DNA from 2 places in the Photobacterium sagamiensis genome. Region 1 is predicted to be linked to the other one. Evidence: predicted binding sites of a transcription regulator. Region 1 holds the regulator's gene; the other holds the start of a gene.
What was found. Region 1 encodes CRP, which controls carbon source genes, mostly activating them, when cyclic AMP is high. Its sites were predicted from a motif close to TGTGANNNNNNTCACA; they were not measured.
Positions count from the first base shown of each region.

Region 2: mlc (sugar metabolism global transcriptional regulator Mlc) is a predicted target of CRP. The motif match lies at 5,991-6,006, and genes of this name have one in related genera.

Region 1 is NZ_JAKJSP010000045.1:31,630-48,359, forward strand. Features, by position in the region: gene dam (adenine-specific DNA-methyltransferase) at 1-43, shown strand, start outside; gene L4D76_RS20355 (DUF2970 domain-containing protein) at 40-261, opposite strand; gene rpe (ribulose-phosphate 3-epimerase) at 433-1,104, shown strand; gene L4D76_RS20365 (phosphoglycolate phosphatase) at 1,107-1,790, shown strand; gene trpS (tryptophan--tRNA ligase) at 1,876-2,880, shown strand; gene L4D76_RS20375 (ExeM/NucH family extracellular endonuclease) at 3,117-6,236, shown strand; gene L4D76_RS20380 (aminodeoxychorismate/anthranilate synthase component II) at 6,395-6,979, shown strand; gene L4D76_RS20385 (aspartate aminotransferase family protein) at 7,309-8,526, shown strand; gene astA (arginine N-succinyltransferase) at 8,728-9,744, shown strand; gene astD (succinylglutamate-semialdehyde dehydrogenase) at 9,771-11,228, shown strand; gene L4D76_RS20400 (DUF1338 domain-containing protein) at 11,283-12,074, shown strand; gene L4D76_RS20405 (hypothetical protein) at 12,129-12,332, opposite strand; gene crp (cAMP-activated global transcriptional regulator CRP) at 12,528-13,160, opposite strand; gene L4D76_RS20415 (OsmC family protein) at 13,433-13,837, shown strand; gene L4D76_RS20420 (phosphoribulokinase) at 14,097-14,966, opposite strand; gene L4D76_RS20425 (YheU family protein) at 15,061-15,276, opposite strand; gene L4D76_RS20430 (hydrolase) at 15,513-16,490, opposite strand; gene L4D76_RS20435 (aminotransferase-like domain-containing protein) at 16,560-16,730, opposite strand, start outside.
Region 2 is NZ_JAKJSP010000012.1:275,470-292,199, reverse strand. Features, by position in the region: gene L4D76_RS03585 ((Fe-S)-binding protein) at 143-862, shown strand; gene L4D76_RS03580 (LutB/LldF family L-lactate oxidation iron-sulfur protein) at 874-2,289, shown strand; gene L4D76_RS03575 (LutC/YkgG family protein) at 2,301-3,101, shown strand; gene L4D76_RS03570 (LysR family transcriptional regulator) at 3,184-4,086, shown strand; gene L4D76_RS03565 (thiol-disulfide oxidoreductase DCC family protein) at 4,118-4,534, opposite strand; gene mlc (sugar metabolism global transcriptional regulator Mlc) at 4,671-5,885, opposite strand; gene queE (7-carboxy-7-deazaguanine synthase QueE) at 6,265-6,933, shown strand; gene L4D76_RS03550 (hydrogenase expression protein HypA) at 7,146-9,926, shown strand; gene asnS (asparagine--tRNA ligase) at 10,296-11,696, shown strand; gene L4D76_RS03540 (YehS family protein) at 11,846-12,352, opposite strand; gene L4D76_RS03535 (putative nucleotidyltransferase substrate binding domain-containing protein) at 12,673-14,553, shown strand; gene L4D76_RS03530 (3'-5' exonuclease) at 14,571-15,305, shown strand; gene L4D76_RS03525 (BCCT family transporter) at 15,418-16,730, opposite strand, start outside.

The DNA of each region.
Region 1 (16,730 bases):
ACTGGCACTCTTCAAAGCGTCAGACAGTCAGCACAACGATTAATGGATTGCGGTGACCGATAGGGTAACCGTGATTAACAACGCGACAAAAACCACAATGGCGATGATACCGCCAATAATAAACGGCCAGGGGCTTTGCTGATTAAAGTCCTGCTGGCGGTTGCTATCTGACTGCACGCCAAATAAGGCCGCAGCCACGCTAAGTGCCACATTTCTTATTTTTCCTTTCTGTGGCCGTGAATTTTCATCCTGTTCCGGCATTCTTCTCTCCCTTGCCCATATTTCGTTCTTGTCTTTTTAGCTTATACCTAAACCATCCCTTAATGCTGACTCACAAGTCGTTTGGGTATATCCATTAAGACATTGTTAACCGGATCGGGTAGAATTGCGGCGATTTTAACCGTGACCATTGGTATCGTATAGAGGCTGAACATGAAGGATTTTTTGATTGCACCATCTATCTTGTCTGCAGATTTAGCACGTCTTGGTGAAGATGTTGAGAAAGTATTGGCTGCAGGCGCTGATGTGGTGCACTTTGATGTGATGGATAATCACTATGTACCAAACCTGACTTTTGGTGCGCCAATCTGTAAAGCATTGCGTGATTATGGCATTACAGCCCCGATCGATGTGCACCTGATGGTAAAACCGGTTGACCGAATTATTCCGGATTTTGCTAAGGCTGGCGCAACGATGATCACCTTCCATGCTGAGGCCACTGAACATCTGGATCGTACCCTGCAGCTAATTAAAGAACACGGCTGTCAGGCAGGGGTGGTATTAAACCCTGCAACGCCACTTCATTCTCTTGATTACATCATGGATAAAGTTGACATGATCCTGCTGATGTCAGTGAATCCTGGTTTTGGTGGTCAGTCTTTTATTCCGAACACGCTGGATAAATTACGTGAAGTACGTAAGCGCATTGATGAATCAGGCCGTAATATTCGTCTGGAAATTGATGGCGGTGTGAAAGTGGATAATATTCGCGAAATAGCAGAAGCGGGCGCAGATATGTTTGTCGCTGGCTCTGCCATTTTCAATCAGCCGGATTATAAAGCTGCGATCGATGCAATGCGTGAAGAGCTGGCTAAGGTTGAGTGATAATGAAACCGTTTGAAGGCATAAAATTTATTGCTTTTGATCTGGACGGAACGCTGCTCGACAGCGTTCCCGATCTGGCGGATGCGGCAGATCAAGCCATGCAAGCGTTAGGCCGTCCCGGAGTCTCGGTTGAGCAGGTTACCCTCTGGATCGGTAACGGTGCCGATATTCTGATTGGCCGGGCGTTAAGTCAGAGCCTTGAGGTTGCCCCTGATCTTGATCCAGCCTTGCATCAAGAAGCCCGGACTTTATTTGACCGCTTCTATGACGAGGGCGGTCACCAGAAAAGTACCCTGTACCACGGTGTGAAAGAGACATTGTCGGCTTTCCACCAAGCTAAGATCCCCATGGCGATTGTCACTAACAAGCCTGCTCAGTTTGTTCCTCACCTGTTGGAACAACACGGTATCAGTGATTATTTTGCTGATGTTATCGGTGGCGATACCTTCTCGCTGAAAAAGCCGGATCCTTATGCGTTGCACTGGTTGATGGAAAAACATCAGCTGGCAGCCTCCGAGATGCTGATGGTCGGCGACTCCCGCAATGATATTTTGGCGGCTAAAGCAGCAACATGTTATGTTGTAGGTCTCACATATGGTTACAATTATGGCCAGCCAATTAGTGCCAGTGATCCAGATATTGTGTTAGATCACTTTAGTCAGTTGACCGAAGTGGTTAGAATCTAGATTCTAGAAACGAGCCTTTTTTTTGATATATCTGTCAGCGGCGATAGGGCCGCGGCTTAGTCAGGTTAGATAGGAAAATCCCATCATGAGTAAACCCATTGTTTTAAGTGGCGTGCAGCCTTCCGGCGAATTGAGTATTGGTAACTACATGGGTGCGCTGCGTCAGTGGGAACAGATGCAGGATGACTACGATTGCCAATACTGTGTGGTTGACCTTCATGCCATCACAGTACGTCAGGATCCGGCCGCGCTTTATGAAGCAACACTGGATGCATTGGCGCTTTGCCTTGCAGTAGGCGTTACCCCGGAAAAGAGCACACTGTTCGTACAGTCCCATGTGCCTGAGCATGCTCAGCTTGGCTGGATTCTAAGCTGTTATACCCAGATGGGTGAGCTTAGTCGTATGACTCAGTTTAAAGATAAATCGCAGCGTAATGCCGATAATATCAATTGCGGGCTGTTTAGCTATCCGGTACTAATGGCGGGAGATATTCTGCTTTACGGCGCAAACCAGGTGCCTGTGGGCCACGATCAGAAGCAGCACCTAGAGCTTGCTCGTGACATTGCGAACCGTTTTAACAACCTGTACGGCGACACGTTTGTGGTTCCGGAACCGTATATTCCACCGGTTGGTGCGCGTGTAATGAGCCTGCAAGATCCGCTGAAGAAAATGTCCAAGTCAGACGATAACCGCAATAATGTTATCGGCCTGCTTGAAGATCCGAAAGCGATCACCAAGAAAATCAAACGTGCGGTTACCGATTCTGAAGATCCCGCGCGTATCGTTTTTGATATCGCTAACAAGCCGGGTGTGTCTAACCTGATGGGTATTATGTCGGGTGTGACGGGTAAGAGCCTGGATCAGATCGAGGCAGAATACACAGACAAGATGTACGGCCATCTGAAGAAAGATACGGCAGAAGCCGTTGTGGCGATGGTTGAGCCTCTGCAGGTGCGATACAAAGAGTACCGGGAGGATCGTGCATTCTTAGATCAGGTGATGAGTGCTGGTGCTGAGAAAGCGTCAGCGCGCGCATCTGTTGTCCTGAAAAAAGTGTACGAGGCGGTAGGTTTCGTTCCCCGTCCGTAATATCAGAAACCCTCTTTAATCCCCCAAAGCCGGCATTTTGTCGGCTTTTTTGTGCTGTTAATTCAGGCAATACCGAACGCTGCACTCATTATTTACCCATCCTGTTGAAAAAAAGCCTGTTTTATGAGCGCCACATCAATTATTAGAGTATTAGCTCTGTTTCATGTCACATTTGTCTCGTGAATGACTGGATGGCTTTACATAAATGTACAGAATCAGACTCAAATCAAATAATAATGTATAGCAGTGAAGCTAAGAGGTTTGAGAATGAGACATTTATCACGTACAGCAGTGGCGCTGGCGGTCGTTCAGCAATTTCTATGAGTGCCCAGGCAGAGATTTTAATTACAGAATACGTTGAAGGTTCTAGTTATAACAAAGCGATTGAAATAACAAATACGGGTTCAGATGAAGTTAATTTACAAGAAGCTGGCTATGTTATTGGTTTAGCCACTAATGGGAAATCTGAACCTGATAAAGTATTAGAACTTTACGGGATACTTAAAAAAAATGAGAGTATCGTTCTTGTTAATTCAAGATCATCAGATGAGCTGAAAGCAAAAGGAATTGTCAGTGATGTAACAAACTTCAATGGTGATGATGCTCTTATCATTAAAAAGGGTGCTGACATTGTTGATAGCTTCGGTCAACTCGGAACTGATCCTGGAACATTATGGGGCGAGGGGAATACGGCCACACAGAATAAAACACTCCGTCGTACAAATTTAACTCCACGAGATGATGCATCGGGACCATTCGACCCTTCTGTATACTTTGCTGGTCATGACGAAGATACATTCGACGGATTAGTATGCACGAATGAAGCATTTTGTTCTGGCGAAGAACCGACACCGACACCACCGGCACCAGAAGATGTAATTGATGCAACTATCATGGAACTTCAGGGTGATGGCTGGAGCAGTAAAGCTGATGGTATTGATTTTACAAAATATGAATATGAATCCACTAGTTTTTATAAAGTCACTGGTGTCGTCACTGCGATTCAGACTAAAGCATTAGGAAAGGATGTACCTGTTGGTTTCTTTATTCAGCATGAAGCCGGTGATGAGGATCCGAAGACTTCTGACGGTATCTTTGTTCAGAGTTCCGTTGAAGGGTTAGTTGTAGGGCAAGTTGTCGATGTCGTTGCGAAAGTCGAAGAAGATCATGGCTGGACAAAGCTCATTTCGCCAATAGTGACTCAAACTGGTACCACGTCTAGCATTGCTGCAACAGTTATTAGTTCCCTTGAAACAGATGAAAATTTCGACTTCACTCTAGAGCGTCATGAAGGCATGTTGGTCGAACTGGATACGGATTCAGATCTTCGTGTCACCCGAAGCTTCAGCTATGACTACGATAGTCGTCGCAATAACATGGTGTTGTCCCATAAGACCCCGAATGTTAAGCCAACCCAGCTTTATGCGGCTGAATCAGCCAAAGCTGTTGCAGAACAAGGAAAAAACAAATCGAACCGCATCGTTGTTGAATCAGAGGAAAAAGCCTCGGCTGGTGAGGTTCCTTACTTCGCCGACTTTAACCCTGAAGACGGTTATATCCGGATCGGTGATCGGGTTGAAAACCTTGAGGGTGTTATCAGCTACTCCTATGGTGAATATCGTCTGGTAGCGACCAACCAGCTAACAAAAGCAGACTTTGTCCGTGATGATGCTGTTGCTCACGAGCGAATCGATGCACCGGCATTAGAGGATGTGTCCGGGATCAAAGTTGCCAGCTTTAATGTACTTAACTTCTTTACCAGTTTCAGTGAGATCGGCGGTCCGCTTAATGCGAGCTGTGCAGATCAGGCTGATGCAGATAAGTATAAAGGGTGTAACCGTGGTTCCAGAGATGCCGAGGAATTCCCGCTTCAACGCGCCAAAATTGTCAATGCGATGAAAGCGATGGATGCCGATATCATCGGGATCATGGAGATGGAAAACAATGGCTTTGGTGACGGCAGTGCCATCAAAAACCTGGTTGATGCTCTGAACGCGGAGTTCTCTGATCCTGCTGATTTCTATACGTATGTTGAAATTTCTAATGCCGATGGCCAGAAATACGTGAAAGAAGGTGCCGATTTTGAAGGTCAGAAGTATTTCGGTACTGATGCGATTATGGTTGGCATGTTCTATCGTCCTGCCAGCGTATCATTAGCCGGCGATGCTCAGGTTATCGTCACCCCAGAGCAGCACGGCAAAGCATCTGATGACAGTGACTTCAATAAGTATCAGCGTCATAGTCTGCTTCAGGGCTTTAATGTTCCGGGGCAGGAAGAGCCGTTGCATGTGGTTGTTAACCACTTTAAGTCAAAAGGTTCGGGCTGTATTGAAGACGTAGGTGCAACGGACGACCTGCAGGGTAACTGTACTGAATTCAGGGTTTCAGCTGCAGAAGTGGTTGGCCAGGCTGTCAGCCAGCTAAAAGGCGATGTACTGGTTATCGGTGATCTGAACTCCTACGGCATGGAAGATCCGGTTCTTGCTTTGACCACGATCCCGGCTGAGCGTACGAATAAGGTGAAGACTGCGGCTGCTACTACCTTGGATGGTAAAGAGCATGATGCTGAAAGCCGGGTACTGACAGAAGGTGCAGGCCTGGTTAACCTGAGTGAACTTGATGCTTTCTCATATACCTATGAAGGTGAGCTGGGCAGCCTTGACCATGTGCTTGGCAATGCATCTGTAGCAGGTAAACGCCTTGGTATTACTGACTGGCACATCAACTCGCTGGAAAGCAATATGTTTGAATACGGTAGCGGTTTTACCGGTGATTTAACGAAATCAGAAAATCCATTCTCTGCTTCCGATCATGATCCGGTGATTGTGACCCTTAACTATAAAGGGGTTGCCGAAGGCGTTAAGGTCAAACCTGCTCGTGACGGTGAATCTGCAACCTTACCTGTAGCCGTATCAAGCGACGATGCAGGTAAGTATATTGTGGTTACATTGGATGTAGCACCTGCTGCCAAGCTGATGTCATTCGGTGCAGAAGCTTCTGAGCAAGCTGAGACGACGAAGGTTACCCACCAGGTGACTCAGGCTGAAGCTAACAGCGGCAGTGCAGATATTGCTTTACCAGCAGAATTGGCATCCGGTAATTATCAGGCCAAGCTGGCGCTGTATGAGGGGTATCCTAATGCCGCGTATGAGCAGACGCCGGTTGATTTAGGCACTGCTACGATTATTGTTGAAAAAGCGGCGTCTTCATCAACATCAACACCAGAACCAACGCCAACACCAGAACCAAAACCAACGACAGCACCTGCTGAAGGTGGTTCTTCAGGCGGTTCCTTTGGCTTCGGTGCGCTGCTGGCACTGGCAGGTCTGGGCTGGACACGTCGCCGTCGCACGTAATCCGCTTTAGTTTATCTGTTAACCATTAAGGCCAGCATATGCTGGCCTTTTTTTAGCTTTGTTGTCTGGTAAATGACAGCACTGTCGATGTTTCTGCTTGCCTTTCTTATTTCCTATAGCAAAATAGACCGCCAAATCACCCGGGAGCTGAAGTATCAATGCTGCTAATTATCGACAACTACGACTCTTTTACCTATAACCTGTACCAATACTTTTGCGAGTTAGGTGCGAAGGTGGAAGTGGTGCGTAATGATGAAATCGATATTGCCGGTATTGCTGCGCTCAATCTGACTCACCTGGTGATCTCCCCCGGGCCTTGTACCCCTGATGATGCGGGTATTTCGCTGCAGGCGATTGAACATTTTGCGGGCCGGCTACCTATTCTCGGGGTCTGTTTAGGCCATCAGGCTATTGCTCAGGTCTTCGGAGCCGAAGTGGTACGTGCCCGTCAGGTTATGCATGGTAAGACATCACCGGTGATCCATACCGACCGCAGTCTCTTCCACACGCTCAATAACCCGTTGACGGTCACTCGCTATCACTCTCTGGTAGTGAAAGCCGATACCCTGCCGGATTGTTTCGATGTGACGGCCTGGACGGAAAAAGACGGCCAGTTTGATGAGATCATGGGAATTGCCCATAAAGTATTGCCGATTGAAGGGGTGCAATTTCATCCGGAAAGCATTCTGACCGAGCAGGGTCATCAGTTATTAGCGAACTTTCTTCAGCGTAAAATGACTTGATTTAGGCAGAAAACTGCTACTTTTCTGCTTTTTAGTTGCCTCACAATCGCGATCTCCATCACTGTTCTTAACATTTCATTATCTTTCTTTACTGAATACTGCGAGCAATCTTATTCACTAGCCTATTTTACAGCACGCATTGTTTCCTAGATGGAAAAACAGCTTTATCCAATTGCCACTTAATAACTTTTCCTTTATCCCGCATAAATATGTACATAAACTGGGTGTGAACAATTTCTTTGTCAGACAAAAAAAATATTCTGCTATTGGAATTGGTTAATAAAATGTAAATACTATGCTTAAGACGGCGTGCACAGAAGGATAATGTGATGGCAACGGATCAAAAAGTAGAACGTAAGTTATTTGATGAAGTAATGGTACCTTGTTATTCCCCGATGCAGATTATTCCGGTGAGGGGACAAGGGGCACGTATTTGGGATCAGGATGATCGCGAATACATTGACTTTGCCGGCGGTATTGCGGTGAGCTGCCTGGGGCATTGTCATCCTGCAATGGTGAATGCACTAAAATCGCAAGCCGATAAGTTATGGCACCTCAGCAATGTGATGACTAACGAACCTGCTTTACGTCTGGCGAAAAAGCTCACTGAGCACAGCTTTGCTGAAAAGGTGTTCTTTGCGAACTCTGGTGCTGAAGCGAATGAGGCGGCACTAAAACTGGCTCGTCGTTACGCCGCGGATAAATTTGGCCCTGAGAAATCAGAAATTATTGCCTTCGAGAAGGGATTCCACGGCCGTACATTCTTTACGGTAACCGTGGGTGGTCAGGCGGCCTACTCTGATGGCTTCGGTCCTAAACCACAGGCTGTCTCCCATATCCCTTATAACGACTTAGCGGCCTTAGCCGAGTTGATGTCTGATCACACCTGTGCGGTGATGATGGAGCCGTTGCAAGGAGAAGGGGGAATTATCTCCCCGACATCTGAATTTATTCAGGGTGTCCGTGAGCTGTGTGATAAACACAATGCACTGCTGATTTTTGACGAAGTTCAAACCGGTAACGGTCGGACGGGTGATTTTTATGCTTACCAGGGGCTGGGTGTCACACCTGATATTCTGAGTACTGCGAAATCACTGGGTGGTGGCTTTCCTATTGGCGCAATGCTGACTACCTCAGAGCTCGCGACACACATGAAAGTAGGCACGCATGGTTCAACCTATGGCGGTAACCCATTGGCGTGTGCCGTTGCAGAAGCCGTGATTGATGAAGTGACCAAGCCGGAAGTACTGGCTGGCGTTAAAGAGCGCGAGCAATGGTTCCGTGATGCATTGGCGAAAATTAATGCCAAGTACCCAACCTTTGAGGAGGTGCGAGGTAAAGGTCTGCTATTAGGTGCCGCTCTGAATGAAAAATGGCAGGGCCGGGCTCGCGATATTCTGCTCGCCGCAGGTGAAGAAGGCCTGATGGTGCTGGTCGCGGGTACCAATGTGGTGCGCTTTACGCCATCACTGGTGATTGATAAAGCCGACGTAGATGAAGGAATGGCACGTTTAGAGCGTGCAATTGCTAAACTTCATACACAGTAACATCGTAAACATGTTTTGCTCAGGCAGTGATGGGCAGGAAAGCCTGTCACTGCCCTTTCCCATGATTTAAGAGGGGGCAGTACATTCCGTCGTAACAACTATTCAGGTGGTTACAACAAGTCATGTAGTTACAAAAATTGATGTAGTTACAATAAATATGGTTAGCGACGCCTGTCGCTACCTGCATCTGGAGGGAATTTGATGCTGGTTATTCGTCCTATTACCGAAGCTGATTATCCGGCGCTTATGCGCTGTGCAGAAGAATCAGGTCATGGTTTTACTTCACTGCCTGTTAACGAGGAAATTCTGCGTAACAGGATCTCCCACTCAGTAGAGAGCTTTACCAAAGAGGTCACCGAGCCGGGAACGGAAGGCTACCTGATGGTTGCTGAAGATACGGAAACGGGTGAAATTGCAGGGACCACGGCAATAGAGGCCGCAATTGGCTTAGATACCCCTTTCTATACCTACCACCTCAGCACTGTGGTACATGCTTCACGCCGCCTTGGTGTGCACAATGTGGTGAAAGTACTGACTTTTGGCAATAACTACACGGGTAACAGTGAGTTATGTACGTTGTTCTTACGGCCGGAATGGCGCCATGGTTTGAATGGCCGCCTGTTATCAAAGTGCCGGTTTTTAATGTTGGCTGAGCACAAACACCGTTTTTCTGAAACCGTGCTGGCGGAAATGCGCGGGGTGTCCGATGAAGAGGGCCACTCGCCTTTCTGGGAATGGCTGAGAGAGCATTTTTTCTCCATCGATTTTGTCCATGCTGATTACCTGACTGGTATTGGGGCAAAAGGCTTTATCGCCGACTTGATGCCTAAGTTGCCAATTTACGTCAATCTGCTGAGCCCGGAAGCACAAGCGGTGATTGGTCAGGTACATGAGAAAACCCGCCCGGCACTGCGTTTGCTGGAAAACGAGGGTTTCTGCTGTCGTGGTTATGTCGATATTTTTGATGCTGGCCCGACGGTTGAGTGTGATGTGCGCAACATTGAATCGGTACGCCATTCGAAGCGTTGCACTGTCGAAATCGACGAACACAACGGTTCGCATGACTATTTGGTGAGTAATACTTCCTTTGCGAACTTCCGGGCAGCTGTCGGCAAGGTCGCGGTCGATGGTGAACGTAATGTAGCGCTGATCACGCCGGAAATGGCGGCAGCATTACAGGTTAAGAATGGCGATTCGGTACGGTTGATCGCCCAGTAAACAACGGGCAGAGAAAGGAGAACATCATGACTCAATGGATTGCTGGAAACTGGTTGGCGGGGCAGGGTGAACAGATGCAGTCACTGAACCCTTTTAGTGGCGAAGTGATTTGGCAAGGGCTGGCTGCTACCCAGGAACAAGTTGAACAGGCCGTGACCAGTGCCCGTGAAGCCCTGGTGGACTGGCGCAAAACAGATCTAGCCGAGCGCCAGGCTATTGTGGAAAAATTTGCTGAACTGGTGAAAGAACACAGTGAGCATATTGCCCGTACTATTGCTGAAGAGACCGGTAAGCCGTTGTGGGAAACCCGAACGGAAGCCGGTGCAATGGTCGGTAAAATAGCTATTTCACTGCGCGCTTACCATGAGCGAACCGGTGAAAGGCAAAAAGATATCGCAGGTACTGCGGCAGTCTTGCGCCACCGCCCGCTGGGCGTCATGGCGGTATTTGGCCCATATAACTTCCCCGGCCATTTACCCAACGGTCATATTGTGCCGGCCCTGCTATCTGGCAATACCGTGGTCTTTAAGCCTTCAGATCTGACACCAAAAGTGGCAGAAGAAACCATGAAGCTGTGGCAACAAGCTGGCTTACCTGAAGGTGTGTTGAATATGGTTCAGGGTGCGCGTCCGACAGGTGAAGCACTTGCGAGCTCGAAAGGGATTGATGGTTTGCTGTTTACCGGTAGTGCCAATACCGGCCACATCCTGCACCGTCAGTTTGCCGGACAGCCAGGCAAGATGCTGGCGCTGGAGATGGGTGGCAATAACCCGATGGTGATCTCGAAAGCCTATGGCGAGCTTGATGCGACGGTCTACACTATTATTCAGTCAGCCTTTATCAGTGCAGGCCAGCGCTGTACGTGTGCTCGCCGCCTGTATTTACCGCAGGGGCCGGAAGGTGACGCGATTCTGAACCGTCTGGTTAAAGCGACAGGTCAGCTAAAAATTGATGGGCCATTTGCTGAACCGCAACCGTTTATGGGGCCGCAAATTTCTGAACGCGCGGCTGACGGCATCATTGCCGCGCAAGCAAATCTGGTGAGTTTAGGCGCAGAGCTATTACTTGAAGCGAAACGTGGCCAGGGGGCGGTAGTCACGCCTGCTATTATTGAAGTGAGCCAAGTTGCTGAGCTGCCAGATGAAGAATACTTTGGCCCATTGCTTCAGGTTGTCCGTTATCAGGATCTGCCTCAGGCCGTCGCGATGGCGAATGATACTCGCTATGGTTTGTCAGCTGGCCTGATTTCTACCGATGATGCGGAATGGCAATATTTTATTGATCATATCCGTGCCGGTATTGTGAACCGCAACCGTCAGTTGACTGGAGCCAGCGGTGATGCCCCGTTTGGCGGGCCTGGAGCATCAGGCAACTTACGCCCAAGCGCTTATTATGCCGCAGACTATTGTGCTTACCCTATGGCATCGATGGAAGGTGAACAAACTGAGCTGCCAGCCCAGCTGTCACCTGGGGTGCAGTTGTAAGCACCGGTATACGTCGACTACGGCAATCATTATCAGCAAGGGGAAATATTCATCATGGAAAGAGTGGAGCAATTATTTAATGCCCTGTGGCAAGACTATATACAACGTCTTTGTCCGTCTGCGGCTCAGGTTCATGCACTGTTAACCGAAGATGAACCCTTGCTCAATGATCACATCGCACTGCGTACCTTCAATTTACCGAAAGTGGGGCTGGATAAGCTGGCAGCCCCATTTATTGCAATTGGCTATAAGCCATGTGGTAGGTATCATTTTGAAGCAAAAAAGCTGTATGCAGAGCATTTTGAGCATCCGAACCCGTTAGCACCGAAAGTATTTATCAGTGAACTGATGGTGGGGCAGTGTTCTTCGCTGTTACAGGAAACGGTACGCGAACTGGTTGATCAGGTGCCGGAGCAGGCAATTCATGAACCTGAGTTTGTTTGCTGTGGACGTTTGTGGGATATCGATTCGGCGACGTATGAGATGTTATCGGCAGAAAGCGAGTATGCCGGCTGGGTTGCTGCGCATGGCTTTGGGGCCAATCATTTTACCGTCAGTATTAATCAGCTGGAGCAGTTCACTGAGATCCATGAAGTGAACCATCTGCTGCGTCACAATGGTTTTGCGATTAATGAGTCTGGCGGTGAGGTGAAAGGGAGTCCAGAGGTGATGCTGGAGCAGTCTGCCACTATGGCTGACAAGGTGGCGGTGGGCTTTCTTGATGGTGAGAAAATAATCCCTGGCGGCTTCTACGAGTTTGCTAAGCGCTATCCTCAGACGGATGGTGAACTGTACCGTGGGTTTGTTGAAGCGTCGGCGGATAAGATCTTCGAAAGTACGAGTTAGTAAGAGTAGGAAACAGTGATAAAACAGCGGCCTTGGCCGCTGTTTTCGTTTCAATTATTGGTTTGCTTGGTGGCAATCTAAAGTAGGGCTCCATAGCTCATTACCATGCACGGTGCGTTGACGCTGGCTGAACAGGGTTTGTTGCTCAAGGTAATGACGAGGATCGCTAAAACCAGTCATTTCAATGGTCGCGGGTAAGGCTGCAATGACAGCCGTAGCGGGAACCAGGGTATGTGGAGAAAAGCGTTCGATATCCATATCAAGACCTCTCATAAATATTAGATATGCATAATGTAGCATTGGTATTGCTGTTGGCAAGTGAATAAACAGTGACGGTTACGGCAGAATATACGTTTTGAGATCTTTTTATGCTTTTTGGTGATAGTGATATGTTTCGCAGTTACAAAAAAAGCCGCATTAAGCGGCTTTTTATTAATCGAAGTCGTTGGTCGGTTAGCGAGTACCGTAAACCACGATAGTTTTGCCGTGGGCAGAAATCAGATTCTGCTCTTCCAGCATCTTAAGGATACGACCTACCGTCTCACGCGAACAGCCCACAATCTGACCGATTTCCTGACGGGTGATCTTAATTTGCATACCGTCTGGGTGAGTCATTGCATCAGGTTGTTTTGCAAGGTTTAGCAATGTCTGTGCAATACGGCCTGTTACATCAAGGAATGCAAGATCGCCTACTTTCTGGCTAGTGATTTGCAAACGGTTGGCCATCTGTGCAGAAAGACGCATCAGAATATCAGGGTTGACCTGAATAAGCTGACGGAATTTTTTGAAAGAAATTTCTGCCACTTCACAAGGACTCTTGGCACGTACCCATGCAGTACGTTCCTGCTCTTCTTCAAATAAGCCTAGCTCACCGATGAAGTCACCTTGGTTAAGGTAAGACAGGATCATTTCTTTGCCTTCTTCATCCTTGATCAATACGGCAACAGAACCTTTCACAATGTAGTAGAGAGTTTCTGCTTTCTCTCCCGCATGGATCAAAGTACTCTTTGACGGATATTTGTGAATGTGGCAATGGGAAAGAAACCACTCTAGAGTTGGATCTGTTTGAGGTTTACCTGGAACCATATTACTAACTTCCTCTGCGTTTGTTGCCCAACAACGACATCCATATAATTCAAGGCTGGGCCTAACAATAGAATTGTTCGCTGATTAGGATATTCATTCAGCCGCTAGGCTGCAAGTTCACTTGAATATTTACTTGAGAGTTTATCTTTTTTCCGCGTCTTTTTCTTGATATTGATCTACCTGAAATGGCCATTTGGTACTCATAAGTGTGCACATGATCACACAGTTGTTAGTTAATGCAGAATTACCCTGTTTGAAGTAAGGAGAAAGCAATGCAATCACGAGTGAAATGGGTAGAAGGAATGACCTTTCTGGGACAGTCAGATTCTGGTCACAGTGTCGTCATGGATGGCAATGGGGGCGAAAAAGCACCAAGTCCGATGGAAATGGTATTGATGGCTGCTGGTGGCTGTAGCTCAGTTGATGTTGTCGACGGTTTGCAATCAGCTGGCCAGAACATTGCCGGCTGTGAGGCGCAGATTTCTTCTGTTCGCCGTGAACAGTCACCGCGTATTTTTACCTCGGCTAACCTGCATTTTGTGGTCACAGGCCATGATCTGGATGAGGCTCGGGTTGCCAGTGTTGTTGCAGATTCACTGCAGAAATATTGCTCAGTATGCCTGATGCTGGGCGAAGGGGTCGAAATGACCCATTCGTATGAGATAGTTAAAGCCTAGGTTTCGCGTGACGAGAGCCGGGTATCGAGAAAAGCGGTGCTATGGCCCTGAGGACCTAAGGATAAACAGTTTCGAGTAATTAGGTTCGAGTTTCGAGAAAGAGCCACAGCTTGACCCCCAACTATGGCTCGGAGAGCCTGCTTACAGGACCACAGGACCACAGGACCACAGGACCACCGTAGGTATTAAGACCCTAATATAGTGTCGGGTAACGAGAAGCACGCATCTCGTTACTCGCCACTCACCTCTCGCGTCGGGTTTATCCTATCTTTCCGGTTTCGACTAACTTCTGGATCAGCGGTCGCATGATCAGCTCCATCGCAAAGCTCATTTTTCCGCCCGGTACCACCAGGGTGTTATGGCGAGACATAAACGAGCCCTGGATCATTGATAGCAGATACGGAAAATCGACATTTTTAATTCCGCGGAAGCGGATAACCACAAAGCTTTCATCCAGACTCGGAATGCCTTTGGCACTGAATGGGTTGGATGTATCGACGGTCGGCACCCGTTGGAAGTTGATATGGGTGCGCGAAAATTGCGGCGTAATATAATTGAGGTAATCGTCCATCGAGCGGACGATAGACTCCATGACCGCTTCCCGGGAGTGGCCGCGATCACGCGTGTCGCGGACGATCTTCTGTATCCATTCCAGGTTCACAATCGGCACCATACCAATCAGCAAATCGACGTGTTGTGCGGCATTGATCTCACCATCAACAACACCGCCATGTAACCCTTCGTAAAAGAGCACATCCGTATTTTCAGGTAGTTCCTGCCATGGCGTGAATGAACCCGGCATCTGGTTATAGGGGACCGCTTCGTCAAAAGTATGCAGGTAGCGGCGGAATTGACCACTGCCATCGTCACCATATTGGCGGAAAAAAGTTTCCAGTTGGGCAAAGTCGTTAGCTTGCGGACCAAAATAGCTGACATGGCGGCCTTGCTCTTTGGCTTTACGAATTTCAACATCCATTTCCGGTCGGGTAAAGCGATGGAAGCTATCCCCCTCCAGCCAGGCGGCATTGAAGTTCATCATATTGAACATTTTGCGAAATGCTTCTGAAGTGGTGGAGGTGCCGGCACCAGAAGACCCTGTTACTGCAATAATCGGATGTTTTGCAGACATGACATACCCTGTCGTTAATGTTAACGATGAAAGTTATTAACAGGGTGTTGCGCCAGGGTCAAGGATAAGTTGGTTTTTGATCGGGAGATATCCGTTAATTGAGATCTCTGCGGAGTTTAATATCAACAGATTTATGCAGTTCAGAAAATACGATCACTGCATCACCTGATTCAAGCTGCTTTCGGACATATTGTACCTTGTGTTCCATGTTGAGTTCGGTCTCACCATAGTCAGTACCTTCGCGCAGCACAAAGTGTTCAATCAGATTGTCTAGGGTGTCAGAGTCGATATCTTGCCAGGGAATAATCATAGTTACTGTATCTGTTTTCTAGTGGGGTGCTGATTATATTGTTAATTTCATAGATTGTAGAGCGGTACTATGGCCCTGAGGCCCTATGGATAAACAGTTTCGAGTAACTAGGTTCGAGTTTCGAGAAAGAGCCACAGCTTGACTCCCAACTATGGCTCGGAGAGCCTGCTTGCAGGACCACAGGACCACAGGACCACAGGACCACAGGACCACAGGACCACACTTGTGACTCGAATCTAGTCTCTAGGATCTGGCAACTTCTTAAACCATTCCGGTACCGTCTTTTCCAACCAGAAATCAGGATTGCGCCAGGATCCGGAGACAAATCCGACATGACCGCCATTCGCCGTTAAGTGATAATCAATATTTGCAGGCAATGGTTGCAGGGGAATCACTCGTTGCGTCATGAAAGGGTCGTCTTTCGCATGAATGATCCGCAATGGAATTTTGACCTGATGGAGCTTACTGAGTCCGCTACATTGTTGGTAGTAGTCGGCGGCATCTTTAAAACCATGCAGGGGAGCGGTAACCTGATCGTCAAACTGCCACAATGACTGAATGTGCTGTACTTGCTCTGATGCCACGGGCATTGCATCAGGCAAGGCAGTAATTTTCTTGGCTAAGGTGTTTTTCAGTGAATTAAGCAGGTACTGTTGATAGATCCTGGAAAACCCTTGTTGGATTCGCACTGAGCAAGCTTCTAAATCCAACGGTGGTGAAATCACCTGCGCAGCGGTTAATCCAGACTCATCCCCGGTTTCCGCCAAGTAGTTAACCAGCATGTTACCGCCGAGCGAGACCCCGACAGCATACAAGGGTGCATCGGGAAATTGCTGTTTCAGCCAGTCAATAAAGAATCTGGCATCACTGGTTTCTCCCGAGTGGTAACCGCGGGCCTGACGGTTGATCTCTCCACTGCAACCGCGAAAATGCATCATTACCCCAAGCCAGCCTTGTTCTCTGGCGGCATGGAGCAAGCCATTGGCATAGGGGCTGTTAAAACTGCCTTCTAAGCCGTGGAACAGAATCATTAGCGGTTTATCACGTGGATGCTCAGCGGGAGCTGCTGTCCAGGCCAGATCGAGGAAATCGCCGTCAGGCGTCTCAATGCGCTGAATCACCGGCGTGAACAGAGGCTTGCGGCGGATAAACCGCGGGAGCAGGGTTTGTAAATGGGCGTTGCGCAGCCCGTTCGCTGGCTTAAAAGGCATCATGGTTCCACTCATGTTTGAAGTGATATTTTCAACTTATGCTTGTTACTTTAGTCCGGCACTACACAGGCATTATAGGGGAAAATCATTTATCGGATCTTTCTCTAACAATTCAGCAAGTATTCGCAAGCCTTGTTCCAGTTTATGGTGACTGAACGGGGCGCTGACGGCTAAACGTACTGCCGGAGGTATGGTGCTCCCCGGCGGGGCAAACAATTCGGCGGATTTCACCACGACGCCCAG
Region 2 (16,730 bases), on a different contig from region 1:
AAAATACTCTCCCCATAACGTCGTCGAGCCCCTCAAATACGGCAGACATTTACTTATTAATAATAAAACAACAAAAACTGATAAACATATACCGTTCAACATCACGATAAAAAGCGGTTAGAGCATCTACTGGAGTAATAGCATGAAGGTAAACTTTTTCGTCACCTGTCTGTGCGACACGGTAAAAGCAGAGGTTGCCAAAAAAACAGTCAAGCTGTTAGAGCAACTAGGCTGTGAAGTCATATTCCCTGAAAAACAAGGATGCTGTGGCCAGCCTTCACTTAATAGTGGCTACATCGAAAGCAGTAAGCCGGCAATGAAAAATCTGATCATGGCCTTTGAAGAAAATGATCTCCCGATTGTGACTCCGGCCGGTTCGTGTGCAGCGTCTGTTAAAAAGTACCCGGAATATCTGGCTGATGAGCCAGAGTGGGCCGAACGTGCACAGAAGATCGCAGATCGCCTTTATGAACTGACACAGTTCATTGTCGGTCAGCTGGGTGTTGAGAATGTTGGTGCTCGGCTTAACGGCCGCGCGGTTTATCACCCTTCCTGTAGCCTGATCCGCAAACTGGGTGTGCGAGAAGAGCCGCTTCGTCTGTTAGCAAATGTTGAAGGGCTTGAAATGTTACCGATCGATAATCAGGAAACCTGTTGTGGTTTCGGTGGCACCTTCTCCGTCAAGATGTCTGAAATATCAGGTGAAATAGTAAAGGAAAAAGTACGTCATATAAGTGCTGTTGAACCAGAATACCTTATCGGTGCAGACATTAGCTGCCTGATTAACATTGGCGGTCGTATAAACCGTGAAGGTAAACCGATCAAAGTCATGCACATTGTAGATGTGCTGTTGAGCCGCTAAGGGGACGTACTATGTCGATGAAAACCAGTAATATAAAATTCAAAGAACGTATTAACGTTCAGATGAAAGATGAATTCATGCGCCACTCGGTTGCCAATGCTCAGCAACGTATGTTCACCAACCGCCAGATTGCAGCAGATAAGCTAGGCAACTGGGAAGAGTGGCGGGAAATGGGCATGGATATCCGTAACCATGTTCTGGAGCACCTCGACTACTACCTGCATCAGCTAAGTGAAAGTGTGCATAAGAACGGTGGTAATGTGTTCTTTGCCCGTACATCAGAAGAAGCCACCAATTATATCGAAGGCATTATCCAGGAAAAAAATGCCAAGAAGGTCGTGAAATCCAAGTCGATGGTAACCGAAGAAATCGGCTTAAATAAGATCATCGAGCGAAACAACTGTGAAGTGGTTGAAACCGATCTGGGTGAATATATTCTGCAAGTCGATGATTGCGATCCACCGTCGCACATTGTAGTTCCGGCCCTGCACAAAAACCGTACCCAGATCCGCGATATATTCAAAGATAAAATCGGTTATGAAGGAACCAATGACCCGGAAGAAATGACCCGATATGTACGTAACTACATTCGTCACGATTTCCTGGAAGCTGAAATTGGTATCACTGGCTGTAACTTTGCCGTGGCTGAATCAGGCACCGTTACCCTGGTGACCAATGAAGGTAACGCCCGCTTAGCCACCAGCTTACCAAAGACCCATATTGCCGTTATGGGTATGGAGCGTATTGTTCCTACTTTCGAAGAGCTGGATATCGTCGTAAGTCTGTTGTGCCGCAGTGCAGTTGGTCTGCCTCTTACCGGCTATGTTACCGCGTTAACGGGGCCGCGTGAAAACGAGCATTGTGACGGCCCTGAAGAATTCCATTTGGTCATCGTCGATAATGGCCGTTCTGACATTCTGGGCTCAGAGTTTAAAGACATTCTTCGCTGTGTACGCTGTGCCGCTTGCGTCAATACCTGCCCGGCCTACCGTCACATTGGCGGCCAGTCTTATGGCTCTATTTATTCCGGGCCAATCGGTGCGGTCTTGTCTCCCTTGCTCGGTGGTTATGATGATTTTAAAGATTTGCCGTATGCCTGCAGCTTATGTAAGGCATGCCATGATGTTTGTCCGGTAAAAATTCCGCTTTCTGATCTGCTGTTGAAACATCGCCAGAAAATGGGGGAAGAGAAAGTCACACCGCTTGGAGAGCGTGCATCAGTGGGGATTTTCAACTTCATCAATGCCCGTCCATTGTTGTGGAATACCACAGTGAAAGTCGGTGCGACGGTTGCCAGCGGTTTAATTAAAAACGGTAAGCTACCCATCAACATGGGTCCAATCACTGAATGGACAGAAACCCGCGATTTACCAAATCCAGACGGTGAATCATTTCGCAGTTGGTTCAAGAACAGAAATCAGGATTAAAGGAACGGTATATGGCTATGTCTCAAAAACTGGAGACTCAAAATCTAGTGTCTCAAAATCAGATCCACCACCGCGAGAGCTTCTTAGACAATATCGCCCAAAAGCTTGGTCGACCTCGTCAAATTGAGCCTGTGGAACGTCCAGCGCTGAAACACACCTGTCATAAAGAGGTAATGGCGGGCCTTTCGTCTGATGAGTTGAAAGAGGAGCTGATCAATTACACCCGTACCGCCCTGGGAGCTCACGCCGTTGAGACCACACAAGCCAATCTGACGAAAACCCTGGCAGAGGTCTGTAACAAGTTTTGTCATGATGAGGATAGCGAAGCCGCCGATTCATCTTCGTCAGATCCGGCAGTTAACGAAACTATCTTGTCTGCCGACCCGCGCTTGTTAGCCTTAGTTGATATTAAGCAATTGGCCAATGACAACCATGCCGTACATGTGTGGGATCAGAGTGCTGGCTATGAGCCGAATATCTGTATTGCCGAAAGAGCAAAAGCCGGGGTTGTCTTCGCTGAACAGGCTCTGGCAGAATCAGGGACTATGGTGCTGTACAGCAACCCGGCTCAAGGACGAGCGATCAGCTTATTACCTGAAGCATCGGTGTTCGTGGTACCGCAGAGTGCTTTGGTAGCACGTTTAACTCAGGCGACGGCAACTTTGCATGAAAAGGCACGTAATGGCGAACGTATCCCGTCCTGTGTCAATTTCATCTCGGGCCCGAGTTCAACCGCTGATATCGAGTTAATTAAAGTCGTGGGGGTGCACGGTCCGGTCTACGCCACCTACGTGATCATAAATGACATGTAAGTTGCGAACAAAGAAGACGCAGTAAATTCTTATTGCGTCTTCGTTTGGGTATACTTGCAAAAAAGAAATATGAGAAGTAACCATGCCCCAGATTGATGACCTCGTTTTGTTTACCCAAGTTATTGAACACGGTTCATTCAGCAAAGTTGCCGAGCTGAATAAAATCACCAAATCCGTGGTCAGCAAGCGCATCAGTAAACTGGAATCAGAACTTGGCGTACAGCTCATCTATCGCACCACCAGAAAGCTCACAGTGACTGAGCCGGGTACCGTGCTTTACCACCGTGCTAAAGATATCAATCAGGCCGCTCAATCGGCGTTTAATGCCATTACCGGTTACAGTGAAGCCTTGTCCGGTCATATTCGAATGTCAGTGCCGACGATTTCCGGTGAGCTGTTATTGGCAGAAGCCGTATCTGATTTTTGCCAGAAACATCCGGGGCTGACCGTCGACATGTCGCTGGATAATAAGTTTGTCGATTTAGTCGCTGAAAACTATGATCTGGTGATTAGAACCGGTTATCTGGAAGATTCCAGCTTAATTGCGCGCCATATTTTTAATTCCCGCTGGATGATTTGTGCATCCCCTGATTATCTGGAGAAAAACGGTACTCCCGAAACACCCAAAGCACTGTTGCGCCACAACTGTCTGGGCTACACCCAGCAAAGTTCGGGGCCGTTTGACTGGCTCTTTATCAAAAACAGTGAATCTTACACCTTAAAAGTGGCGGGTAACTTTTCATCAGACAATGCCGCAGCATTGAGAAAATCGACCCTCGCAGGGAATGGCCTCTCATATCTGCCAACCTGCCTGGTTTACGATGATCTGCAAAACAACACATTAGTCGAAGTATTACCGGAACATACCGGAAAAGTCGTGGGTATTTACGCGGTTTATCCTTACACCAGAAAACCGGCAAAACGGATCCAAGCTCTAATCGAACATATTCGTGAACGTTATATGGAAATTAAAGATCATTTCTGATGCCGGCAAAATGAAGTGGGCTTGTGCAAGTTCACTTCTCTTCTTTACTCCTCGCTAACCGTGCATCGACGCTGCGCCGGTACACAGTGGAAAGCCATGCTTTAATCCAGTTGAATGACATTAACCAGGCAACTGGCTTGAGCCACCAGATTTGATTGAACAGTAAGATATAAGCATCTAACTCGCGATAGATCCTGCCGTATTGATCCCGAACATGTAGTTCACGCAATGCCTGCGCAGGATCAATCCCCCAACCTCGTAGCGTTTCTTCCTGACCGGTAATATCAAACCATTCGACCTGTTCGCGTTGCTCTTCACCCTGTACTTTATTCTGCCGCTCGCGGAGTGATGTCACGCGCCTGCCAAGCCATGATTCATATCTGGCGCGATCTGTAACACAGCTCGGGCACGCCCCGTCATAGAAGACAATCAGTTTGCAATGTGACATGACTCTATCTCTTATCCCGATTGGTCTTATCATCCTGCTTTAAGTGTTGTACAGCAGCGTGTAAAAGGCATAAAAAAACACAGCCTAAACTGTGTTTTTGATAGCAATGGGTATTTGTGGCTTAGTTAATACCAAGTTAACCTTCAACCAGCTTCATCAGCAAATGGCCGTCATACATGGCTTGCTTGACCAGCGCCGCCCCCGGCATCGTTGCCTGAGTATAAAAACAACTTTCTTCAATCAATAAATCCCGGTTATACACAGGTAGCGACTGAGCACGAATACACTCCATTATCGAAGGATAAAGAACACTCTTTGCCCGATTAAACTCGCCACCAATCAGGATCTTCTGTGGATTAAACAGATTTACCATAATGGCGATGGCTTGTCCTAGGTTATGACCCAGCTCAACGATAACCTGTCTTGCCAAACTATCACCGTCCACGGCCGCATCACAAATCTTCTCGATGGTCAGTACCGTGCCATACAGGCTGGATGGGTGCCCTTCCCTTAGTCGCTGTTCAACCTGCTCCAAAATAGCGCTAAGACTGGCAACGGTTTCTAAGCAGCCATGATTGCCACAGAAACAGCGCTTGCCATAAGGTTTGATCTGGATATGCCCTAATTCTCCGACATTACCCGTACTACCTTGTAATACCTTGTCATCGAGGACAATACCCGCCCCTACTCCCTGGTGAACAGAGATCAGGATCGAATTTGCCACGCCACGGGAATTGCCAAATAGCTTCTCAGCCAGCGCCCAGGAACGAGTATCGTTACCGATAAATACGGGTAAGCCTGTTGCCGTATGAATAACCGGCCCCAACGCCAGGTTACGAACATTGTAGTGCGGCATCTGCAAGACAATGCCTTCCTGCGCATTGACTAATCCCGGTAGTGTCACCGCAATGGCGGTGATCCGATCAAGTTCACTAACATGATTGGCAAAAAACACATTAATTTCTGTCAGTAACTTCTCGACGACGGCATCCTGGTTAAGTTCTGTAATATTCTGTCGCTCCTCCACCAGAATATCACCCCCTAACTCATGCAACGCGATCGTTAAGTAACCACGCCCTAGCCTTATCGATAAAAACTGCCAACCTTCATTGGCAGGCAAGAGCCCAATAGCCGGCCGACCTCGACTGGTAGTCTCTTGATATTGGGTTTCTTTTATAAGGTGAGCATCAATTAACTCACGGGTAATTTTAGTAATACTGGCCGGTGCGAGCAAGCTTCGCTTAGATAATTCAATGCGCGAAATAGGTCCGTCTTGATCAATAAGTTTGTATACGCTGCCAGCATTATTTCGTTTAATATGGTCAATATGTCCTGGCTGTGCGACATACATGGCGTATGCTCCCGTAATAAAAAATACAAAAAATGATAATAATAAAAGTTTCAGAGCTGATTTTTTTACTTTGCGAAGTAATTGTGAAGCCGAAACTTCTCAGTCCGTGACAGCCATCACGTCGAATGGCTAAAGACAACCGCTTTTCGTTCTGACATAATGCTCTGCTGCTGTTTTTAACACATATATTTTCCAAAATAAAATTACCGTCATTCAACATTTCTCTCTGTTTCGGGTCAACTGACAGGTGGTTTGTTCAAGAAGGAGAGAGAAGTCGGTGTTTATCAGTAGATAATGAGCACTTCAGGTATAAGTGTTGAACAAAACAGCAAGAAGTGAAGAGTTACTAGATATTTTCCAATTCACCGCGAGGTTAGCAGTGTACAAGATTAATGAAGTCTTCGAGACAATTCAGGGTGAAGGTGTCTTCACTGGGGTTCCAGCCATTTTTGTTCGCTTACAAATTTGCCCTGTAGGCTGTTCATGGTGTGATACCAAACAAACCTGGGATGCCGAGCCTGCTGATTATGCGTCTGTCGATGACATCATGGCGAAGAAGGGCGATTCCCCACTCTGGACCAATATTGATGCCCAAGGTGTTGTAACTTTGCTTCGTGAGCATGGTTATACCGCCAAGCATATTGTGATAACCGGTGGTGAACCTTGTATCTATGACTTAGTACCTCTGACTCTGGCACTTAAGCAAGCGGGCTACCGTTGTCAGATCGAAACCAGTGGTACCTCAGAAATTCGTGCAACCGATGATACCTGGGTAACGGTTTCACCGAAAATCAATATGAAGGCGAAATTACCGGTTCTCCCTTCTGCGCTGCAGCGTGCCGATGAAATAAAGCACCCGGTTGGCACAACTAAGGATATCGAACAACTTGATACCCTGCTTGACGGCGTGCAGCTGAAAGAATCAGTGGAAGTGGCGTTGCAGCCGATCAGCCAGAAGCCACGTGCAACAGAGCTTTGTATCGACACTTGTATTAAACGCAACTGGCGTTTATCGATTCAGACTCATAAATATCTGGCAATTGCATAAGACGTTGAAACAGATAAGCTCGCTGAGCAAGTTATCATAAGAAGCCGCTGATTCAGCGGTTTTTTTATTCTCAGATTCTTATGAGAATCTCAAATATTAGATTCCGAACTATCTGCGAGACCCCCCTGCAGCTTTTACATTATTAGAATGTCACCTACCTATACTAACCAAAAACATAGACATCAATGTTTTCTATTATTGGGGAAATTAGTATGCGCGCTTATCTTGGCCTTTTTCTTTGCGCTGCCGCCGCAGGATTATTGCAGGCCTGCGGCGGGGGTAGTGGTGATCCCGCGGACGTAGCCGGTGAACAATTACCGGTTTCAACACGATTTAGCATCAATGTCGACTCCCCTGAGGGGCTGACAAGCGATTCCAACACCGATGCCCCGGTTAACCTGGCCGAAAATAACTTTGCCATCGTATTACTCGACGAAGTAGGCAATATTTACCGGCAAGCCGATATTACCAGCTGGGAAAAACAGTTGAATGGCCTCTATGTCATTGATGCTGGCGTAGCGAATCGTTTTAATGCGGTTTTATTAGTTGATCTGTTTAACATGCCTGATTTTACTGTTGGTGAGCCCTTGCCTGATAACTTGTTAATGGCACCACTCGCAGAATCCGATGTGGTGGTGACATTAAATTCAACAATGGCCTATTCCGCGCTCGCCAAGCGAGTAGGACAAGACCAAGAATGGAGCATTTTTTACGAAGTAGTCAGCGATCCTAGCAACCGTAAATTAGAAGCAGCCCAAGAATTTGTTGATGATGTTGGTGAAGAACTTGATGTCACATTAATACCGCAAGTCGGTATCCGGGGCATGAGCATCCGTGATTTGATGGCCCTCAGTATTGTGAAAAGAGTGACTGCAGGAATTATTGAGCGCAAATACACTGAACAAACTGAACAAACCGGTAATGAGGAAAGCATTGTAGAGGTATTAAACAAAGGCTATTGGCGTTTAAACAGCTTTGCTTCCAATGATGGTAGCGGTATCAATGCCGATGAAATGCAATATATCGAACCGATAACCACAACGACTGAAACCGGCTGGGAAAAAGAGGGGGTTAACGACATCGAACTAGCGGAGTCATTTAAGTATGAAATTAGCAATGAGAGTGTGCCCGTGCCCCCAGCATTGGATGACATTAAAAACCAAGTGCTCACCGCTCAGGGTTGGGTCGGTCTTTATGGCTATTCCAAAGTGTTATCTACAACATCCAGCACTGCCGAGCTCACCGATGCCGCACTAATGGCTAATGATAATGCCGGTATCGACTTAGACGTCAGTTCATATTCATTGGCCGGCAAAAAGCTCCACGACTTCTTATCCACCAAAGAGAACCATCACTTAACCAAATACATTGCAGAAGATGCTGTCTTTGAAGACGGTGCCTTTGGAGACCTTGTGTTTGGTTATTATTTTACCTGGCGGCCTGAAAATGTGCGCTATACGTTATGCCGCAGTGACTCCGACGCTTGTCGTATCTCATCACCAGATGCCGCGCCTGATACCTTTTATACCACTCTCGACCTCAACGAGGTTAATTTTAAGTTTAAGCTCTCTGACAACGTCATTGTGGAATTCGTCAAGAATGAAGATGAACTTAACAGCGACAGCGGCAGCGTCCATTACGAGTTCAATAACGTTGTCATAAAAACAGCTACCTGGACATCTGCGACACCATTTGTTGACATCGGCATCGAGGTGATCCAGTTCGCAGTACCTGAAGAGATCACCCAACTCGACGGCAGTTATCGTTTTAACACCCGATATCTGTTTCTGGTCGAAGACCAAGACCGAGGTTACGTCAACATTGGCGAAGCCATACTGCCACAACAGGATTTTCACTATTCAGCCTTTAATGACGAAGCTAAAAAGCAAATTTTCGCTGCTGCCAACCGGGAGAATCTGCCACCCTTTGACGACTGTTTCTTTGGCGACAACCAAGCAGCAACAGAAGACCAATTCTTAAATGCGGTGATTGAGTGCGGCGGCGATGAACGCTTCACGACCCAGTCAGTGTCAGATCTGTTTAATCAGCAGCTGGTACAAATCAGCCCAGAGGGCAATATCAATACCATTGTCTTAAGTGAAGGCAACACCTGGCAGTATTATAATAATAGTGTCGAACAAACCCCGGATAAATCCTGGTCGCTGACCGAGCAAGGTTATTTGCGTCTTAATGGGAAACAGGAAGATGATGATTTCGAACTATGGGCGCTGACCAGCCGAGAGCCTGGCAACAAGTTACTGGCAATCAAAACGTATATGGCGCACCAAGGGAGCATTGATCCGCCTACAGGTGAAATTTATGCGCAAATCACCAAGGAATATGCACCTGACGAACTAACGGCTTGTGAAACCAACGATTCGGGCTGGAACTTTGACACCACCACCCCAACGGTCAAAAAATCCCTGACTCAATATCAGGCGCAGGCGGCCAGCTGTATGGTGACCTGGGATGACAAAACCACCCGCTTCACCGAGGCGATGCTGATCGGCCAGGGCGGCGACAACAGTGATGACATGGTGCTAACGTTCAGTAGTGATACTAACCGTTATCTGACATTAAGCGACACCCCTAGTGGTGAATTTTTCCTTGGCAACTACATTGACGAAGATGGCTGCAAATTTAACATCCCCGTTAAATGGAAGATCGAAGAAGACGGTACGCTTTATTACGAATCGGTCGATCCTTTGATGAACGAACGCATAACTATCACTGAATCAGACGGCTTAGAGTTTGCGATTAAAGCCTTTAACCATCAGACCCGCTGGCAAACCGATCAAACGCTGCAATACACCGCCGAGGAAGGGGAAATATGGAGTGACATTGTCACCTTAATAAGAGCTTCTGATCCTAAAGTACCAAACGACGTAGAACATAATCCTAAGGGCGCAGAGATACCAGCGGGAGGCACAATCCTAAACGATGGGTGGGAAGAAGGAGAGTGTGAACTCCCTCCACCTCCGGCAGAAGGTTAGCAATAACAATGAGGCGAGTATTTCGATACTCGTCTCATTTATTGTGCCATACAACAAATTCAACCATTTCTTATGCATGCGATTTAACCAATCAAACTCATCACCAGTGACTATCTTCAATTACCAATCATTCAGCACGACTATCTCTGTTTAAATTATGCACAAATGCTACAACCTTACGAGATTAGTGTGATTATTAGGCAGTTATCAGAACAACGAGAGCAATTACTTCATCAATTTACCCTTTCAAGTGATAACAAAGCTTGATGCTTGACGTAAGACAGGTAATATTGCTCTTTCGGAATGAATCTTAAAGCACAATATATCTTTAATGACAAAGTAAGTGCCTTAACGGAGAGTAATTTAAACATGACTTACGCGCCTGTAACAGACGTATTAAGCGGAAAGCTAGCAGTAGACACTGAAGTCACTGTTCGTGGCTGGATCCGTTCACGTCGTGATTCCAAAGCTGGGATCTCTTTTCTTGCCATTTATGACGGCTCTTGTTTCGACCCGATTCAGGCCGTGGTCCCGAATGAGTTAAATAATTACCAGGAAGAAGTGCTTAAACTAACGACTGGTTGCTCTGTTGAGGTAACAGGCAAGATTGTTGAGTCACCGGCTAAAGGTCAGGATTTCGAACTAGCAGCAACGGACGTTAAAGTTGTAGGTTTAGTTGAAGACCCTGATACATACCCAATGGCGAAAACTCGCCACTCAATTGAGTACCTTCGTGAAGTTGCGCACCTACGTCCGCGTACTAACATGATTGGTGCTGTCGCGCGTGTACGTAACTGTCTGTCTCAGGCAATTCACCGCTTCTACCACGAGCAAGGTTTCTTCTGGATGTCTGCTCCACTTATCACAGCGTCTGACTGTGAAGGTGCGGGTGAGATGTTCCGCGTATCAACACTTGATATGGCTAACGTTCCAATGACGGACGCTGGCGAAGTTGATTACGATAAAGACTTCTTCGGTAAAGAAACATTCCTGACAGTATCTGGTCAGTTGAACGCTGAAACCTATGCTTGTGCATTAAGCAAAGTATACACATTCGGCCCTACTTTCCGTGCTGAAAACTCAAATACCAGCCGCCACCTTGCGGAATTCTGGATGGTTGAACCTGAAGTTGCTTTCGCCGATCTTGATGACGCAGCGAAACTGGCTGAAGACATGCTGAAGTATGTATTCAAAGCCGTTCTTGAAGAGCGTCGTGATGACCTTGAGTTCTTTGCACAGCGTATCAATAAAGAAGCAATCACTCGTCTAGAGCAATTTGTAACGTCTGACTTTGCACAAGTTGATTACACTGATGCAATCCAGATCCTACAAGATTCTGGTCGTAAGTTTGAGTTTGATGTTGAGTGGGGCATTGATATGTCTTCTGAACACGAACGCTACCTGGCTGAAGAACACTTCAAGGCACCAGTAGTTGTTAAAAACTACCCGAAAGATATCAAAGCATTCTACATGCGTATGAATGACGATGGTAAAACGGTTGCTGCTATGGACGTTCTAGCACCAGGCATCGGTGAAATTATCGGTGGTTCTCAGCGTGAAGAGCGTTTAGAGCATCTGGATAAGCGTATTGCTGAAATGGGTATCGATGCAAGCCACATCGAATGGTACCGCGACCTACGTCGTTACGGTACAGTTCCTCACTCAGGCTTCGGTCTAGGTTTTGAGCGTTTGGTTACTTATGTTACAGGCATGCAAAACATCCGTGACGTAATTCCGTTCCCTCGTGCACCACGTTCTGCAAACTTCTAATCCACTTATCGTGAGTTAGACGTTTAGCCAGCATTAAAAAGGCTACCTTCGGGTAGCCTTTTGTTTATCTGTAATACCTGCAGTACATCAAGGCATTCGCTTTAACGTCTGCACATCATCGTTATACTATAGGTATCATTCACAATGCATTACGCGTCAGATTGTTCGGTATCTTCATCGCTTTGTTCTGCAGCAGATTCAGGGCGTATATCCAGCTGAATACCTTGTAAGAAATTACGCAGAATTTGATCTTTACACTCACGGTAGTGCTTGTTTTCAGGTTTACGGAAGAACGAGCTAAGCTCGTGCTTACTAAGGCTAAAGTTCGCAAGCTTCAAGATATCAATAATATCTTCCGCTTTCAGATTTAACGCAATACGCAACTTCATGAAAACCATATTGTTGGTTAAGCGTTTTTCAGGCTCCGCTTGCGGGCCTTCTTTCTTGCCACGCTTAACATTGATCAAACCATTTAAGAAGATCGCTAATTCAATATCTCTGCACTTTTTAAATGCATCGTCTTCTTCTTTTTTTAACCAATCGCTGACCTGCTCGCGCGTTACCTCATGATCGGCAGCGCCGAAGATTTCAATCATTTTTGAATCATTAAAATCAAAGGTATAGCGGATACGGCGCAAGATATCGTTATTGGTCACAAATATGTCCTAGTTCAATTGCAGTTGTGTCACAACGACTCACTGCCAGGTTATCCCATCATTTTAACAGATTTCACCGCGTTCTATGTCCCTACCCGGTCTTTATTTACAGATCCAGTCCAGACAATCCCCGAAAGGTCAAAAGATAAACGGTATTGGTATTAAAAGGGGCTTAATCACGGTATATACCCAAACCATCTCAAATGGCTGCCTTGACTAAAAGCCAATGAACTCTCGCTAAACTCTGCATCTCGAGGTGGTTTGGGTATAATGACTTTATTGTGTTGAACGAATAACTTCTAATAATAACGGATAGTGTGATGGAAGCAGAGCAGCTCGAAATACTTAATTTTATCAACCAGTTTCCTCCTTTTGACAAGTTACCTGAAGAAAAATTACAGCAAGTAGCATTACAAGTCGAAGTTGCCTATTACCGTGCGGATACCATTATTTTTAATTTGGGTGACGAGATCCATGATCTTTTCTTAATTCGTAGTGGCGTGGTTGAGATTTATCGACGTAAAGGTGAGCTTTACAACCGTATTGATGAGGGGGACATTTTTGGCCAAATGGGGCTACTAATGAACAATCGCGTACGTATGCCAGCTAAAGCATTGGAAGATACCCTTGTTTACTGTATTCCCGAGGAAACTTTTCACAGCCTTTATGAAGAATTTGAAAGCTTTGCCGACTTTGTAGACGTTGAAGATAACGCACGGCTGCGTCATGCAGTTTCAACCCATACCGATGCTAACGATCTCACGACTTCTAAGGTTCGCACTTTACTGACCCGTGAAGCGGTTATCATCCCACAAACTGAAACTATTCAGGTCGCCGCGCAAACCATGGCTGAAGAAGGTGTCTCTGCACTGCTACTGAGTGATCCGGACTCATCTGATGACGATGATGGTAAAGATGACATGATCGGAATTATCACAGATCGCGACCTCTGCACCCGTGTACTGGCTGCTGGTATTGATCTCTCATCACCCGTATCTGAAGTCATGTCGACAGAACTCATTTCGCTTGATTACAATGCTTATGTTTTTGAAGCTATGCTAACCATGCTGCGCTGTAACGTGCATCACCTGCCTGTACTGCGCAATAAACATCCCATTGGTATCATTGGTCTAACAGATATCGTTCGTTACGAGTCACAAAATAGTCTATTGCTGGTAAGTACTATTTTTCAACAGCAGAGTGTTGAAGAGTTACAGATATTATCAGTGCAAGTAAAAGATTGTTTTGTCCGTATGGTAAACGAAGATGCCAACTCCCATATGGTTGGCAGTGCAATGGCTGTGATAGGTCGTAGTTTTAAACAAAGACTGCTAGAGCTCGCCGAAGAAGCGCTCGGCCCACCGCCGATCCCCTACTGTTTTCTCGCTCTTGGATCGATGGCTCGAGATGAACAGCTCATCGTTACAGACCAAGATAATGCGCTGATCCTCGACAATGCTTATGATGAACTTCATCATGGTGCGTATTTTTCCAAACTAGCCACTTTCGTCTGTGATGGTCTTGCTGCTTGCGGTTACAGTTACTGTGAAGGGAAAGTTATGGCAACTAATCCCGAATGGCGAAAAACGCGCCATGATTGGGAAATCTGCTTTGCCGATTGGATTGACAATCCAAAACCACAAGCACTGCTCAATAGTTCTATCTTTTTTGACCTGGATGGTGTCTGGGGCCGGGTTAAATGGGCTGAACAATTAAATATTTTTATTCGCCTTCGAGCTCAACGGAGCAATCGTTTTCTCGCTTGTTTGGCTCGTAACGCCTTAAACCGCACACCACCGCTTGGCTTCTTTAAAGACTTCGTCATGGAGAAAGATGGGCGACATAACAATTCAATTAACCTAAAGCGACGCGGTACCGCCCCATTGGCCGATTTGATCCGCGTTCATGCTCTTGCTGTTGGCTCTCGTTCTCAAAATTCCTTTGAACGTCTGGATGATATTATTGAATCAAACATTCTGCCAACAGGAAAAGGGCAAGATCTTCGTGATGCTATGGAATTCATATCCATGGTTCGCATTCGACATCAAGCACTGGATATTGAAGCCGGTACAGAACCCGATAATAGTATTGAACCTGAAAACATGTCAGATTTTGAGCGACGAAACTTAAAAGACGCCTTCCAGATCCTCAGTAATGCGCAAAACTTCATAAAGTTCCGTTACCAAGGCAATAGACGCTAGCCACCATTAGGGTATTTATGTTCAACCAGCCAACAAAACGTTTGTTAAACAATACTGCAACCCCTGACTGGCCGGAGTTTTTTGCCAAGCTTGCCAGTCAGGCCAAAGACTCTCGTCTCAAGCAGTATTACAGCACCGAGATGGTCAGTGGTGACACGCCATTGCGTAACGTTCCATTTGTCGCATTAGACTTTGAAACGACAGGCCTTGATCCCAAAAAAGATGGCATTGTTAGCATCGGACTCGTGCCATTCACTCTCGAACGTATTCGATGCCGTGAATCGGCTCATTGGGTCATCAATCCCCATCAACCTCTTGATGAAGAGTCAGTGGTCATCCATGGTATTACCCACTCAGATGTAAACGATGCACCTGATTTATTGCGAATTCTCGAAAAAGTACTGGATGCTTTAGCGGGTAAAATAATTGTAGTGCACTATCAGCGTATTGAGCGGGAATTTATGAACAGGGCATTAAAGGTACGACTCAATGAAGGGATTAAATTTCCTGTTGTCGACACCATGGCAATAGAATCTGCGATACAGCATCGCCAATCAGGGGGAGTTTGGAAACGCCTGCAAGGGAAAAGACCGGGTTCCGTGCGGCTGGGTAAAGCCAGACAACGCTATGGACTACCCGCCTATCAACCTCACCACGCCTTAACCGATGCATTAGCAACCGCTGAACTGTTACAAGCTCAAATTGCCTATCACTTTGACCCAGATACACCGTTATCAGAGATTTGGCAATAGCACCTGATAATACAGGCATCATGGGTTTTGCAAAATTCAGCATAAAAAAACGCCGCTGTCACTTATCTAGAGTGCAGCGGCGTTGTGTTTTACTATCTACGCACTTCGTTAATTAACGAAAACGCTCAGTACGGAAGCCTAATACCAAGCTCACGCACATTAATAGCAGAATAAAGGTAAACGGTAATGCTGTTGAAATTGCACCAGCCTGCAGTGCTTCAATAGCCTCTGTACCTCCAACCCACAACAATACGGCGGCAATGGTGCCTTCAACAGTGGCCCAAAATACCCGTTGTGGAAGTGGTGAATCAATTTTACCGCCAGAGGTAATATTATCGATGACCAGTGAACCTGAATCAGATGATGTGATGAAAAATACCATCACCAAAACAATGGCAGTCACAGACAGTAGCGAGCTAAATGGCAGTGCATCGAACATCTGGAACATCGCCAGAGGCACTTCTGTAATACCATTCTCACCTAAACTACCGACACCATTTATCACCTGATCAATAGCCTGACCACCAAATGTAGACATCCAAAGAACGGTTACCAATGTCGGAACAATCAACACGGCAGTCATAAACTCGCGAACGGTACGGCCTTTTGATATACGAGCGATGAACATACCAACAAATGGTGACCAGGAAATCCACCATGCCCAGTAGAATACAGTCCAGCCATGAAACCACGTTTGATCTTCACGACCATGTGGATTACTCAGTGCAACAAAGTTATCGAGATAAGCACTTACCGTCGTGGGAATTGTTCCCATTGATACAGCAAAGCCCACCAAAGCAACAAATACCAGCAGCGCAACAGCAACCAGCATATTGATATTACTTAACAGTTTTACACCGCCATCGATACCGCGAGCGACCGAGAAAACAGCCAACAGAGTCACCACTACGATGACGCCGATTTGCATGCCTATACTGCTCTCGATACCGAACACATGTTCAATACCACTTGCCGCCTGCTGAGCACCTAAGCCTAATGACGTCGCCAGACCAAATAAGGTCGCGAGAACAGAAAAGATATCAATAATATGCCCAGGCCATCCCCAAACGCGATCGCCAAGAATTGGATAAAAGATCGAGCGAATAGAAAGTGGTAGACCTTTATTATAGGTAAAGAAGGCTAAAGATAGCGCTACGACCCCATAAATCGCCCAAGGGTGAAAACCCCAGTGGTACATCGTTGCACCCAGTGCCAGCTTAGCAGCTTCAGGCGTGTTTGCTTCTACCCCCAAAGGCGTTCCATACCAGCCTGTATAATAAGCGACAGGTTCTGCTACGCTCCAAAACATCAGACCGATACCCATACCGGCGGCAAAAAGCATAGATAGCCACGACATGCGTGAATAATCAGTTTCTGCACCTTTACCACCAATACGGATTTTCCCGTAAGGTGAAAAAATCAAAC